One region of the Streptomyces sp. NPDC001880 genome, then DNA from elsewhere that is predicted to be linked to it. Evidence: riboswitches for the same ligand, from Rfam matches in the RefSeq annotation. Region 1 holds a riboswitch; the other holds the start of a gene.
The links. Region 1 has a riboswitch for cyclic di-AMP ahead of ACWCQ6_RS25860 (transglycosylase family protein). Riboswitches for the same ligand answer to the same signal wherever they lie in the genome.

Region 1 (7,542 bases):
CAGCGCCCCGGACGTGATCACATCGACCCGTCCCGGGTGCATCGCACCGATGGCGGCCCGCTCGGCGTGGGTGGAGCCGACGAGCCGCTCGGTGATCTCCCGCACCTGCTCGAAGGAGATCCGGGAGTGGTGGATCGCCTCGGAGTCGTACGCGTCGAGCCCCAGGGCGATCGCGGCGACCGTGGTGACCGTCCCGGCGAGGCCGACGAGGGTGGCGGCCCCGGCGAGCGGGACGGTCTCCTCCGCGAGGTCCAGGGCGGCGTCGATGTCGGCGCGCATCGCGGCGATCAGGGAGGGCGTCGGCGGGTCGGTCACGACGCCGTCGTGCACCAGGTGCCGCTCGGTCATCCGTACGCAGCCGATGTCCACGGAGCGCGCGGCCCGCACATGGTCGTCGCCGACGACGAACTCGGTGGAGCCGCCGCCGATGTCCACGACGAGGTACGGCTTGGCGAGGTGGTCGCGGCCCGCGAGCTCCTTGGTGGCTCCGGTGAAGGAGAACTCCGCCTCCTGGTCACCGCTGATCACCTCGGGCTCGACGCCCAGGATCTCCAGCACCCCGCGGACGAACTCGTCCCGGTTCTCCGCGTCGCGGGAGGCGGAGGTGGCGACGAAGCGGATCCGCTGTGCCCCGTGCTCCTTGATCACCGCCGCGTACCGGCGGCAGGCGGCGAAGGTCCGCTCCAGGGCCTCGGGGGCAAGCCGACCGGTCCGGTCGACGCCCTGGCCGAGGCGGACGATCTCCATCCGCCGGTCGAGCTCGACGAGCTCACCGGTGGACGGGTCCGCGTCGGCGACGAGCAGGCGGATGGAGTTGGTACCGCAGTCGATGGCGGCCACGCGGGTCATCAAGTACTCCCAGCTCAAGCCCCTCCGGCGAACGAGGAGCAGTTCAAGCCCCTCCGGCGATCGAGGAGCGGGGTCGGGGGCAGAGCCCCGAAACCCAGCCCCTCCGGCGATCGAGGAGCGGGGCCCCGGGGCGGAGCCCCGGTGAGACGAACGGTCAGCCCTCGTCCGGCGCGCCGCACGGCGAGACGCACGGCCCCTTGCGCCACCACTCCGGCAGCATCGCGATCGCCTCGTCGCCCAGCGGATTCACCCCCGGCCCCGCGGCCAGCGAGTGCCCCACCAGGACGTGCAGGCACTTCACCCGGTCCGGCATGCCACCCGCGCTCGGGAAGCCCTCCAGCACCTCGATGGCGTCGCGCCGTGCGATGTAGTCCTCGTGAGCGGCCCGGTAGGCGGCGGCCAGCTCGGGATCCGTACCGAGGCGCTCGGTCATCTCCTTCATGACCCCGTTCGCCTCCAGCGTGCCGATCGCGGACGCGGCACGCGGGCACGTCAGGTAGTACGTCGTCGGGAACGGCGTACCGTCCTCCAGCCGGGGCTGTGTCTCGACCACGTCCGGGTTGCCGCACGGGCAGCGGTGCGCGATCGCGCGCAGGCCGCGCGGCGGGCGGCCCAGCTGCTGCTGGAACGCGGCGATGTCCGCCTCGGTGGGCGCGGTGGGCTCGGTCTGCGGAGGGGGGGTTTCCATGCCTGCCTAGGTTCTGATCGGGCTGCTCGAACTGCGGTTCTGCAGATGGATGAGGTCAGTCAGTCGCGGTCGGCGCTGTCCACGCCGTCCCAGAGGCTGGAGTGCCACGGCCGGCCGGACTCGTCCGTCCTGCCCTCGCGCTCCTTGACCGCGTCGGGGTCGATCACCGTATAACCGGTCTCCCCGGGAAGAAGGTAGTGCAGGTGCGTACGGGCCAGCTGCCTGATGTACGCATCGTCCTGGAGGCGCGCCTTCTCGTCGCGCAGCTCCTCGGTACGGGCCTTGGCCTCCTGGGCCAGCCGCTCCTGGTCGGCGATCTCGTCCTGCTGCGAGACGTACTGCCGCATCGGGTACGCGAGCGCGACCACCAGGGAGCAGACGACGAGCGCGAGAAAGGCCGCCCGGCCGGTGAGCCGTGAGCGGCGGTCCTGACGGCGGTTCTGGGACCGGTAGACGCGGGCGGCGGTCTGCTCGCCGAGCAGTCGCAGCCGGGTCGCGGTGGAGAACCGGTCCCGGTCCTTCGCGGCCATGTCTCCGCCTCCCCACTACGCACGTCCGTCCCCGCACACGGTACGGGACCGAGTGCGGGGACGGACGGACGCCATGGCCTTCGGCCCCTGACAGGCCGAATGGGATGATCAGCCCTTGCTGCGCCCACCTGTTCGCGGAGCGCTGTGTCTACTGGTTCGGCAGAGCGCTGTGCCTACTGGTCCGCAGGGCGAAACCGCGGGAAGGCCGAGCGGCCCGCGTACACCGCGGCGTCGTCGAGGATCTCCTCGATGCGCAGCAGCTGGTTGTACTTGGCGACGCGGTCCGAGCGGGCCGGGGCGCCGGTCTTGATCTGGCCGCAGTTCACGGCGACCGCGAGGTCGGCGATGGTGACATCCTCGGTCTCGCCGGAGCGGTGGGACATCATGCACTTGAAGCCGTTGCGCTGGGCCAGCTCGACGGCGTCCAGCGTCTCGGTCAGCGAACCGATCTGGTTGACCTTGACGAGCAGGGCGTTGGCGGAGCCCTCCTCGATACCGCGGGCCAGGCGCTCCGGGTTGGTGACGAAGAGGTCGTCGCCGACGATCTGCACCTTGGTGCCGAGCTTGTCGGTGATGACCTTCCAACCGGCCCAGTCGTCCTCGAACAGCGGGTCCTCGATGGAGACCAGCGGGTACGCGGAGACGAGCTCCTCGTAGTACTCGGTCATCTCGGCGGCCGAGCGGGACTTGCCCTCGAACTCGTACTTGCCGTCCTTGTAGAACTCGGACGCGGCGACGTCGAGCGCGAGCGCGATGTCCTTGCCCGGGACGTAACCGGCTTCCTTGATGGCCTCGACGATGAGGTCGAGGGCGGCGCGGTTCGACTCCAGGTTCGGCGCGAAGCCGCCCTCGTCGCCGAGACCGGTCGACAGGCCCTTGGCCTTCAGGACCTTCTTCAGCGTGTGGTAGACCTCGGCACCCCAGCGCAGCGCCTCGGAGAAGGACTCCGCGCCGATCGGCGCGATCATGAACTCCTGGATGTCCACGTTGGAGTCGGCGTGCGAACCGCCGTTGAGGATGTTCATCATCGGAACGGGCAGCAGGTGCGCGTTCGGGCCGCCGAGGTAGCGGAACAGCGGCAGGTCCGAGGCCTCGGAGGCGGCGTGGGCGACGGCCAGCGAGACACCGAGGATGGCGTTGGCGCCGAGCGAGCCCTTGTTCTCGGTGGCGTCCAGGTCGAACATCGCCTGGTCGATCAGGCGCTGCTCGGTGGCGTCGTAACCGACGAGCTCCGGGCCGATCTGCTCGATCACGGCGAGGACGGCCTTCTCGACACCCTTGCCCTGGTAGCGCTTGGGGTCACCGTCGCGAAGCTCGATGGCCTCGAACGCACCCGTGGAGGCGCCGGACGGAACGGCAGCACGGCCCGTGCTGCCGTCGTCGAGGCCGACCTCTACCTCGACCGTGGGGTTTCCGCGGGAGTCGAGGATTTCCCGGGCTACGACGACGTCGATGGACGGCACGAGGCATCTCCTTCTGGGATATGACGCTGGTTGTGCAGGGTCGCTTTGGCCTTGCGCCAAGAGCCTAACCGGCCCGGCCCGCTCAGCCCGACGAACGCCCGGCCCCTGGGACGAAAAAGGACCCAAGATTGCACATTGCCGGGCAAACAGCAAGAAATTTACCGGTCAGTAACTACCGCAGTCGAACGGTCCGGTGCTCCCCCGAGCACGGACGGCGGAACCCCGGCCCGGCGCATACGGGGGAATGCGCGCCGGGCCAGGGTGCTCAGGGGGGAGGGAGCCGCGACTACTTCGTCAGGTGCAGCTGCTGACCCGGGTAGATCAGGTCGGCGTCCTTGACGATGTCCTTGTTCAGCTCGAACAGCTGCTGCCAGCCGCCCTCGACCTCGTGGTCGGCGGCGATCTTGCTCAGGGTGTCGCCGGAGACGACCTTGTACTCGCCGTCGCCCTTCTCGACCTTCTCGCCGGTCGGGGTGGTGACGGTCTTCTTCGACTCGGCCTGCGGGGCGGCGGAGCGCTCCGAGCGGGAGGCGGCGGGGGCCTCGGTGCGCTCGCTCTGCTCCGACTGCGCCTGCTGCTGCGGGGCGGCCGGGGCGCTCTGCTGCTCGGAGGCGCCGGAGCTCGCGGTGGAGTTGGAGGAGGAGCCGGTGTCGACACCCGGGTCGACGCCGTCGTTGGTCAGGCCGCCTGCGGCGGCGCAGCCCCAGGCACCCGGGCCCTGCATGTCGAGGAGCCGCTCGGCGGTGGCGATCTGCTGGGCCTTGGTGGCCAGGTCGGCGCGGGCGGCGTACTGCGTACCGCCGGCGGCGGCCCAGCTGGACTGCGAGAACTGCAGACCGCCGTAGTAGCCGTTGCCGGTGTTGATGGACCAGTTGCCACCGGACTCGCACTGGGCGACGGCGTCCCAGGTGGCGACGGAGGCGGCGGAGGCGCTGGTCGCACCCATCAGGGGCACGGCGACGGCGGCACCGGCGACACCGGCGAGCGTGGCGACACGGACGACCTTGGACGGGCGACGGTGCTTGCCCTTGCTGGAAAGCAGCATGGAACTTCTCCTCACCGACGCCTACGAGGTGAGCTGTCGGGTTCGGGCCAAGTGAGTTGCCCGGCCGCACGTCCTAGCGCGCGACTTCACCCCAAGCCGGTCCTGATGCGTCTTTCGACGATCGGGCCCGGCGCTTACCTGGGTCCCCCGCTCCTGCCTACGGCGCTTTACGCGTCTGTTCCCTCCGACCGACGGCAGGATTCGGCGTGACGGTCGACGGGGCCCGCGGTGCGAGCGGTTCCGACCGTAAACATACGCAACCCCCACATTCAAAGATGGACACATCGGACAATCAACCCGTACTTGCATCTGAGGAACCGTCGTTTCCGCAGGTGGGAAGCGATGCGGAAGGGCTTCCCAGGCGCGACACGCCAGTTGACGCAAAGAGACCCATGTCTCACTTACGCATAAGCGGACATAGGTCCCTGAACTACCCCGATTTTCGGGGCGCTTTTAGTCGATTATCAGACTGCCTTCACTGACCCTTCACGTCGAGATCAAGGCTCTGGCCAGGAAGGATGAGGTCCGGGTCGGAGCCGACGGCACCCTTGTTGGCCTCGTAGAGCGCGGGCCAGCCACCGGGAACCTTCTGTGCATCAGCAATCGACCAGAGGTTGTCGCCCGACCGGACGGTGTACGTGCCGTCAGCCGCCGGCCCGGCCGTGTCGCGCGTGTCGCCGCCACGGGAGGCGTGCCGGCCCGACTCACGGTCGCCGCCATCCGTCCCGCGGCTCCCCTCGGCGGCCGGCGCGCCGCGGTGCTTGCCGCCCGCACGACTGGACGAATCGGGTGAACCGGACGCATCACGGGGCGCATCGGAGGGCGCGTCCGAGGGCGCGTCCGAGGGCGCGTCAGGGGACGGGGTGGCCGAGCCGGAGGGCTTCGAGGACGGCGAGGCCTTCCCCGACGGTTTGCCGGACCTCTCCGAGCCGTCCGCGTCGTCCACGGCGCCCCTGGACGGCGTGGCGCCGTCGGACGACGTGGCGCCGTCGGACGGCTCCGCCGACGAGCCGTCAGCCGGCCCGGCGCTCCCGGCCGGTTCCTCGGCGGGCGCGGAGCCCGGGTCGACCCCCGGCAGCGTCCCGTCCGCCGCGAGGCCGGAGATGCCCGCGCAGCTCGACCAGGCCTTCGGGCCCTGGTCCTCCAGGACCTTCTCGGCCACGTCTATCTGCTGGGTGCGACTGGCGAGGTCGGCGCGCTCCGCGTACGCCTGGCCGCCGTACGCCTTCCAGGTCTCCTGCGAGAACTGCAGGCCGCCGTAGTAACCGTTGCCGAAGTCGGCGCTCCACGAGCCGCCGCTCTCGCAGTCGGCCACCCGGTCCCAGGTCGTGGCGTCGGCCGCGTACGCACCGGACGCGCCGAGCAGCGGGATGGCGATGGCCGATCCGGTCACGCCCGCGGCGACGACGATGGCGGGTGCCTGACGGGGGCGACGGTGTCTGCCGTTCGCGGAGCCCATGGGGTTGCCTTCCGTGTGACTGACGTGTGACGGGTGAGTCGAACGGTGAACCTAGCGGGACTCGAACGCGCGTCACAAGTCGATGCAGCACAGATCACGTGAAAGTCACAGAGTTGACGGAGCGTCACTTTCACCGTGTGCGGGCCCCGGCGTGAACTCCACGGGAAGTGTGCGAAGTCCACGCATGATGAGCCCGCCACGCCACCGCAAATCGGTAGGTTCCACCGCAAGCCGCAGGTCCGGAAGGCGGGTCAGAAGCGTGGCGAGCGCGGTCTGTCCCTCCAGCCGGGCGAGCGGCGCGCCCAGGCAGTAGTGGATGCCGTGCCCGTATCCGAGGTGCTGATTGTCACGTCGTGCGAGGTCGAGCGTGTCGGGGTCCTCGAAGCGCTCCGGGTCGCGGTCGGCCGCGGCGAGCACCACGAGCACGGGGTCCCCTACTGCGATGTCCTGTCCGCCGAGCGTCAGCGGCTCGGTGGCGAACCGCCAGGTGGCCAGCTCCACCGGGCCGTCGTACCGCAGCAGCTCCTCGATCCCGGTCTCCAGCAGCCCGCTCTCCCCGGATTCGAGGGAGAGCTGGAGCCGTTCGCGCTGCCCGGGGTTGCGCAGCAGGGCGTAGACCCCGTTGCCGATGAGGTTGACCGTGGTCTCGAAGCCGGCGAAGAGCAGGATGAAGGCCATGGCCGCGGCCTCGTTCTCGGTGAGGTGCTCGCCGTGGTCGCTGGCCCGGATCAGCCCGGAGATCAGATCGTCCCCCGGGTTCTCCCGCTTGCGGTGGATCAGTTCGGCGAGATAGCCGCGCATCTTCTTGACCGACCGGGCCACCCCGCCGCGCGGGCCGCCGCCGTGGCGGATCATCATGCCCGCCCAGTCCCGGAAGTCGTCCTGGTCCTCGCGCGGGACGCCGAGCAGATCGCAGATCGCGTAGATGGGGAGCGGGAAGGCGAAGTCGTGGATGAGGTCCGCCTTCCCCTCCGCGGCAAAGCGGTCGATGAGCCGGTCCGTCAGTTCCTGTACGCGGGGTGCGAACTCTGCGACCCGGCGCGGGGTGAACGCCTTGGAGACGAGGCGGCGCAGCCGGGTGTGGTCCGGCGGGTCGATGTTCAGCAGATGCGTCATCAGCTCCGCCTTGCGCTCCCCCGGGATGCCCGTCTTCCCCTTGGCGTGCGCCGGCTCGGCGTGGTGCGCCGGATTCTTGGAGAGCCGGGAGTCGGCGAGCGCCTGCCGCGCGTCCGCGTACCGGGTCACCAGCCAGGCCTCGACGCCGCTGGGCAGCGTGGTCCGGTGCACCGGACTGTGCTCGCGCAGCCAGGCGTACGCCGGGTACGGGTCGGTGGCGAACTCCCAGGTGAAGAGTTCGGGTGCGCCTGCGGGGCAGGCGGCGGGGCGGTCGGCGGGGCTGTGGTTCACCCCTCGACGTTATCCGCTGCCCCCGGACACCCTCCGGCGCCCTCCACCGCCCTGATGGCGTCCCGGTAGGCGCGGCCCGCGGCCCGCAGTGCGGCCTCGGG
Region 2 (7,542 bases), on a different contig from region 1:
GGACTCCGGCGGCTGGCACGCGAACGACCCGTGGGCCACGGGCGAAACCACCGCGTACGACACCGGCGCATACGACGCCACCGCATGGAACACCGGCGCCACGCCCGAGCACGAGCTGCAAATCACGCAAACCACGGAAACCGCACAGGTGTCCTACGAAGCGCTGTCGGCACAGGAGGCGCCCGCAGCCCAGGAGACCTACACCGACCTGAGCTCCTACGACCCCTACGCGCCCTACGCCACCGATGCCGCGGACAGCGCCGACGCCCCGGCCGGCACGGCCCGCACGGCCGGCGCAGCAGGCGATGTGGATGTACATGACGCGGCCACCATCAGCGTCGCAGTCATCGCAGACGTCGCAGAGGCCGCGCCCGGCCGGCGCCACCCCCTCGGCGGCGGCGCCGGCCGCAGCCGTCGGCGTTCCCCCGCGAAGCGGTCCGCGCTCCTCACCGTCGCCATCCCCTCCGCCTGCGTGATGAGCGTGGCCGGAATCGCCGCGGCCTCGGTCGGCGGGCTGGGCGGCGAGGACAAGAAGGACGACAACACCACGATGGCGGCGGCCGATCCCGGCTCCGTCAAGGCGGGTGCGGCCAACAACAAGCTGGATACCCAGCTCGCCAACCTCAGCGCCGACGCGGAGAACTTCGCCGACCGCGCCAGCCGCACCCAGGAGCGCCTCGACCTGCGGGAGCGGCAGGCCGCCGAGAAGAAGAAGCGCGAGGAAGAGGCCGCCCGCAAGGAGGCCCTGCGCCCCAAGTTCGTCATGCCGGTCAAGCAGCACGGCCTCAGCGCGTACTTCGGCCAGGCGGGCGTCAACTGGATGTCCGTGCACACCGGCATCGACTTCCCCGTCATGGGGGGCACGCCCGTGATGGCCGCGACGGACGGCACCGTGCGCACCCAGCTGAACAGCGCCTACGGGAACATGGCCATCGTCACCATGGCCGACGGGACCGAGACCTGGTACTGCCACCTCAGCGGCACCAAGATCCGCTCGGGCCCGGTCAAGGCCGGTGACGTCATCGCGTACTCGGGCGACACCGGAAACTCGACCGGCCCGCACCTGCACTTCGAAGTGCGGCCCGGTGGCGGAGCAGCGGTGGACCCGCTGCCCTGGTTCCGCAGTCACGGCGTCAACCTGACCTGAGCCCAGCGGGGCGGGGGGCCGCGGCCCCCCGCCCCGCTCGCTCCGGCTACAGCTTTTCGACCGGCGCGTACCGCAGCAGCAGCTTCTTCGGGCGCTCGTCGCCGAAGTCGACCGTGGCCTTCGCCTGGTCGCCGACGCCCTCGACCGCCGTGACCGTGCCGAGCCCGAACTGGTCGTGCGTGACCCGGTCCCCGACGGCCAGCGTGATCGTCGGCCTGTCCGAGGTCCGCCGGGTCGCGAAGCCCGAGGGGCCGGAGCGCGAACGCGACGAGGAAAGCGAGGACGTGATCCCCGAGGTCGGTCCGGCCGGAGCCGCCATCGGTCCGGTCCGCTTCCACTCCAGGTGCTGGTCCGGGATCTCCTCCAGGAACCGCGACGGCGGGTTGTACGAGGGCTGGCCCCACGCACTGCGCATCGCGGCCCGGGTCAGATAGAGCCGCTCCCGGGCCCGGGTGATGCCGACGTAGGCGAGCCGCCGCTCCTCCTCCAGCTCCTTCACCTGTCCCAGCGCCCGCATGTGCGGGAAGACGCCGTCCTCCATGCCGGTCAGGAAGACGACCGGGAATTCGAGGCCCTTCGCGGTGTGCAGCGTCATCAGCGTGATGACGCCGGAGCCGTCCTCGTCCTCGTCGGGAATCTGGTCGGAGTCGGCGACGAGCGCGACCTTCTCCAGGAACTCGGCGAGTGTGCCCGTGCCCGCGGCCGTGCCCGTCTCGTCGGCCGCTCCGCGCTCCTGCTCGAATTCGAGGGCCACGGCTGCCAGTTCCTGGAGGTTCTCGATCCGGGTCTCGTCCTGCGGGTCGGTGGAGGCCTGCAGTTCGGCGAGGTAGCCGGTGCGCTCCAGGACGGCCTCCAGGACCACCGCCGGGCCCGCGCCCGACTCGACGATCGTGCGCAGCTCCTCCATCAGCGTGTTGAACCGCTTGACGGCGTTGGCCGACCGGGCCGCCATGCCGTACGCCTCGTCGACCCGGCGCAGCGCCTGCGGAAAGGTGATCTTCTCGCGCAGGGACAGCGCGTCGATCATCGCCTCGGCGCGCTCGCCGATGCCGCGCTTGGGCACGTTGAGGATGCGGCGCAGCGGGACGGTGTCCTCCGGATTGGCGAGGACGCGCAGGTAGGCCAGGATGTCCCGGACCTCCTTGCGCTCGTAGAAACGCACGCCGCCGACGACCTTGTAGGGCAGGCCGACGCGGATGAAGATCTCTTCGAAGACACGGGACTGCGCGTTCGTGCGGTAGAAGATCGCGACGTCGCCGGCCCTGGCGTCGCCCGCGTCGGTCAGCCGGTCGATCTCGTCGGCGACGAACTGCGCCTCGTCGTGCTCGGTGTCGGCGACGTAGCCGGTGATCCGGGCGCCCGTGCCGGCGTTCGTCCAGAGGTTCTTGGGACGGCGGCTCTCGTTGCGCTCGATGACCGCGTTGGCGGCGGACAGGATCGTCTGCGTGGAGCGGTAGTTCTGCTCCAGGAGGATCGTCGTCGCGTTCGGGTAGTCCTCCTCGAACTGGAGGATGTTGCGGATGGTCGCGCCGCGGAAGGCGTAGATCGACTGGTCCGCGTCACCCACGACGCACAGCTCGGCCGGGGCGTCGCCCTCGCCCGCCGGGCCGACCAGCTCGCGTACGAGGGTGTACTGGGCGTGGTTGGTGTCCTGGTACTCGTCAACCAGGACGTGGCGGAAGCGGCGGCGGTAGTGCTCGGCGACGTCCGGGAACGCCTGGAGCAGGTGGACCGTCGTCATGATGATGTCGTCGAAGTCCAGCGCGTTGGCCTCGCGCAGCCGGGACTGGTACATCGCGTAGGCCTGGGCGAGGGTCTTCTCGAAGCCGTCCGCCGCCTGGCCGGCGAAGGTCTCCTCGTCGATCAGTTCGTTCTTGAGGTTGGAGACCTTGGCCGTGAACGACTTCGGCGGGAAGCGCTTCGGGTCGAGGTCGAGATCGCGGCAGACCAGGGCCATCAGCCGCTTGGAGTCGGCGGCGTCGTAGATGGAGAACGACGAGGTGAAGCCGAGCTTCTTCGACTCGCGGCGCAGGATGCGTACGCACGCGCTGTGGAAGGTCATGACCCACATGGCGTTGGCGCGCGGTCCGACGAGCTGCTCGACGCGCTCCTTCATCTCGCCCGCGGCCTTGTTGGTGAAGGTGATCGCCAGGATCTGGCCGGGGTGCACCCCGCGCTCCGCGAGGAGGTGGGCGATCCGGTGGGTCAGCACCCGGGTCTTGCCCGAGCCGGCTCCGGCGACGATGAGCAGCGGGGAGCCCGCGTGGACCACGGCGGCGCGCTGCTCGGTGTTCAGCCCGTCGAGGAGCGCCGCGGAGTCGATGACGGGGCGGTGCGCGCCGTCGCGGTAGTAGGCGTCCCGGGGCGGCGGGGGCCCGTCGAACACGCCCGCGAAAAGGTCCTCCGGCACCTCTTCGGGCGCGGAGTCCTCGGGGGGCGGCGGGGGCTCTTCCTCCGATTGCTGGAGGCCGGCCAGGAAGCTGTCGTCAAAGAGGCTGCTCATCGCTTGTCGAGTCTAGGCCGCCCCGGCGACACCCGGAGGCCGCACGGCGAACCGCGCACCGCGACGGACACGCGACGGAGGGGCGCCACTACGATCCGTAAGGGATTCCGGGCCCTCACCACCCACCCCGACAAGGTCACGAAAACGTATCGGGCATATCGAACATCAACCTTCACAGCAGCACCGCGGGTTGGCTAGCGTGCTCGACCGGGCGGCCCGTACCCCCTTGAGGCGAACCACGCCGAGCGGGCGCCCCCGCCGAATCCGGGCTGCCCCCACGGGAGTTCGGAACCGGGGACCCACACGCAGCACCGGGGTGAATCGGTCCTTATCCCCCACTCGGACCGTAGGGCAGCCTTCCGTTCCGCCCGAGCCCGACAGCTAACCCGGTAGGCGGTCCACGGAAGGAGATGCCGGTCTTGGCATCGCATCGCAAGCCGCGCACCCGGGTGCGCACCACCGCGCCGGCCGTCGGGCTCACCACCGCGGCACTGGCGTCCGTGACCCTGCTCTCCACGCAGAGCGCCATGGCCGCCCCCGACCCGAAGCCCGGCGTCGAGGACGTACAGAAGCAGGTCGACGAGCTCTACCGGCAGGCGGGCACCGCGACCCAGCAGTACAACCAGGCGAAGGAGGCCTCCGCCGCCCAGCGCGCCAAGGTCGACGCCCTGCTGGACGATGTCGCCGAACGCGCCGACAAGCTCAACGAGGCGCGCAGGACGCTCGGCGCCTACGCGGCCGCGCAGTACCGCAGCGGCTCCATCACGCCGAGCGCCACGTTCTTCCTGGCCGACGACCCGCAGTCGTACTTCGACCAGAGCCAGTTGATGGACCGGATGACCAGCCGGCAGCAGCAGGCGATCACGGACTTCCGTACGGAGCAGGCCAAGGCGTCGAAGAAGCGCGCCGAAGCGGTGCGGAGCCTGGAGACGCTGACGACGACGCAGAACACGCTGCGCACCAGCAAGCAGAACGTCCAGAAGAAGCTGGGCGAGGCGCGCACGCTGCTGTCGAAGCTGACCGCCGAGGAGAAGGCGCGGCTCGCGGCGATCGAGCGGGAGAAGGAGGCCGAGGCCAGGCGCAAGGCCGAGGAGCTGGCGAAGCAGCAGGCCGCCGCCAAGGCCGAGGCGGACCGCAAGGCCGAGGAGGCCGCGAAGGAGTCGGGAGGCGGCAGCGGTACGGGGACGGGCACCGGGTCCGGCTCGGACAGCAGTGCCACCACCAAGGCGGAGAAGGTCCTCGCCTTCGCCAGGGCCCAGATCGGCAAGCCGTACGTCTGGGGCGCGACGGGCCCCGCTTCGTACGACTGCTCCGGGCTCACCCAGGCCGCGTGGAAGGCGGCGGGCGTGGACATACCGCGGACCACATGGGACCAGGTCGAGATCGGCACCCGGGTCGCCACGGCGGACCTGCGGCCGGGGGACCTGGTCTTCTTCTACGACGACATCAGCCACGTCGGCATCTACAAGGGTGACGGGATGATGATCCACGCCCCGAAGCCCGGGGCGAACGTGCGCGAGGAGTCGATCTACTACATGCCGATCTACGGCAGCGTGCGGCCGGCGTAGCGGGCCTCCACGCGCAGCGCTGCCCCGGTGCCGGGGCAGCGCTGCGCGGGCGGGATCAGGTCCAGAGCGTGGCGATGAAGATGTTGAGCATCGTCAGTCCGCCCACCGCCGCGAAGGCGCCCTTGTCGACCTTCTCCTCGTCCCGCTTGATGTAGACGAGGGCGAGGATGACGACCAGGATCAGCAGCTTGACGCCGATCTTGATGTTGTTCACGTGGTTGCCGTCGGCCTCGTTCAGCCCGACCAGTGCGACACCGGTGACCAGCATGGTCAGCGCGCCGTGCAGCATCGCCGGGACGAACCGGGCCGTGCCCGCGCCCATCGCCTTCATCTGGGTCAGGAATCCGCCCAGCAGGGCGGCGATGCCGATGATGTGCAGGGCGACGAAGACATGAATGAGTACGTCCATGAGGCCGCAGCCTAGCCCCGGCCATATCACCACTCGGCAGGCAGGTACACCTTACTGTTCACTTCACTCACACCTGTACCAATTGCCTGACTCTGGCGCAATTTTTCCGATCACTCGACGGCAATGCCACGCCAAATTCAGACAATAAGCGTCATTACGACTCCTGCCCGTGCCCCGGGTTTAGCGTCCCTGACCAGGGTGACCGGCTTCACCGCTGCTCCGTACGCGGGCGGCGCACCGGTCGCCCCGCCGAGAGTTTCGGCGGGCCCGTCGGTAGCCCCCGACGGGCAGTCGTCAGGAAGGACGCACGCCCTCGTGGCAGCGCATCGAAAACCCAAGCAGCGCCCGTACACCGGCCCTGCTGCCCGCACCGCGGCGACCCTCGCCTTCGCCGGGGCCGCCACCGCCGCCGCACTGCCCGGCGCGGCGCACGCCGACCCGCAGCGCACCCCCGCCCAGGTCAAGGCCGAGGTGGACCGGCTGTACCACGAGGCGGAGGTCGCCACCGAGCAGTACAACGGCGCGAAGGAGAAGGCGTCCGCCGCGGAGGACTCCCTCGACTCCCTGCGCGACGAGGCCGCCCGCAGGACCGCGCGCCTCAACGCCTCGCGCGACACACTGGGTTCGTTCGCCGCCGCGCAGTACCGCACCGGCGGCCTCGGCACGTCCGTGCAGCTGGCCCTCTCCTCCGACCCGGACCAGTACCTGGAGCGGGCGTCGTACGTGGACCGCATCGGCGACCGCCAGGCCGCCGCGCTCGCCAAGGTCCGACGGCAGGTCGCCCAGATCGCCACGCTGCGCGCGCAGGCCAAGGGCGAGCTGGCCGCACTGGCCGCCCGCCGGGCCGAGCTGAAGAAGCACAAGGCGACGATCACGACCAAGCTCGCCGACGCGCGGCGGCTCCTCGACCGGCTGAGCCCGCCCGAGCGCACCGCCTACGAGAACCCCGACCACGGATCGGCCGACGGCGCGCGTTCCGCCGACCGCGCCGACCGCTTCACCGCGCGCGGCCCCGTCGGGGCACCGAACGCCCGCGCCGCCGAGGCCGTCGCATTCGCGTACGGAGCCCTCGGCAAGCCGTACGTCTGGGGCGCCACCGGCCCCTCCTCGTTCGACTGCTCCGGGCTCACCCAGGCCGCCTGGCGCTCCGCCGGCGTCTCGCTCCCCCGGACCACGTACACCCAGATCAATGCCGGCCGGCGCGTCTCGCGTTCCGAACTCGCCCCGGGCGACCTGGTGTTCTTCTACTCCGGCATCAGCCACGTCGGGCTCTACATCGGCAACGGGCAGATGATCCACGCCCCGCGCCCCGGGGCGCCGGTCCGGGTCGCGCCGATCGACCAGATGCCCTTCGCCGGGGCCACGCGGGTGGCATAGGCTCCCGACTCCGATCCGGGTCGACCCGCCATCGGGTCGGCCCGCCGTCGACCAACCGGCCGGAGGACGACCCCACATGCCCATGGACGCCGATGTCCAGACCCATGCCCGTACGCTCGCCCAGCGTTCCCCGGACCACCTCCGGGTCGGACCCTTCACGGTGCGGTACAACCCCAACTGGTCGCTCAAGTACGCCAATTACGCCATACCCGACCAGGGCGCCGAGCCGACCGCCGACGATCTCGACGCGCTGATCGCGGCGTTCCGCGAGCACGACCGGCTGCCCCGGCTGGAGTTCCTGCCCGGGTCGGCGCCCGCGGTCGAACCCGCGCTGCTCGCCGCCGGGTTCACCGTCGAGAACCGGGCCCCGATCATGGCCTGCGCCCCGGGCGAGCTGCTGACGCCGAAACGGGTGGACGCGCTCACGATCACCGAACCGGCCACCGACGCCGAGCTGGCCGCCGCCGCGCTCGTCCAGCACCACGGATACGGCGGGACCGGCGAGCCCGAGGACGGCGTGGCGCAGTGGCTGCGCACC

Region 2: linked by a shared signal. The riboswitch ahead of ACWCQ6_RS10325 (NlpC/P60 family protein) and the one ahead of ACWCQ6_RS25860 (transglycosylase family protein) in region 1 are both predicted to bind cyclic di-AMP.

Annotation. Positions count from the first base shown of each region.
Region 1 is NZ_JBSFET010000059.1:28,606-36,147, reverse strand. It holds gene ACWCQ6_RS25880 (Ppx/GppA phosphatase family protein) at 1-849, opposite strand, end outside; gene ACWCQ6_RS25875 (DUF501 domain-containing protein) at 1,004-1,537, opposite strand; gene ACWCQ6_RS25870 (FtsB family cell division protein) at 1,597-2,067, opposite strand; gene eno (phosphopyruvate hydratase) at 2,241-3,530, opposite strand; gene ACWCQ6_RS25860 (transglycosylase family protein) at 3,817-4,575, opposite strand; cyclic di-AMP (ydaO/yuaA leader) riboswitch at 4,579-4,750, opposite strand; gene ACWCQ6_RS25855 (transglycosylase family protein) at 5,051-6,034, opposite strand; gene ACWCQ6_RS25850 (cytochrome P450 family protein) at 6,140-7,441, opposite strand; gene ACWCQ6_RS25845 (nucleoside triphosphate pyrophosphohydrolase) at 7,438-7,542, opposite strand, start outside.
Region 2 is NZ_JBSFET010000012.1:65,020-72,561, reverse strand. It holds gene ACWCQ6_RS10335 (M23 family metallopeptidase) at 1-1,147, shown strand, start outside; gene pcrA (DNA helicase PcrA) at 1,194-3,650, opposite strand; cyclic di-AMP (ydaO/yuaA leader) riboswitch at 3,897-4,062, shown strand; gene ACWCQ6_RS10325 (NlpC/P60 family protein) at 4,061-5,218, shown strand; gene ACWCQ6_RS10320 (hypothetical protein) at 5,274-5,627, opposite strand; gene ACWCQ6_RS10315 (NlpC/P60 family protein) at 5,943-7,004, shown strand; gene ACWCQ6_RS10310 (GNAT family N-acetyltransferase) at 7,081-7,542, shown strand, end outside.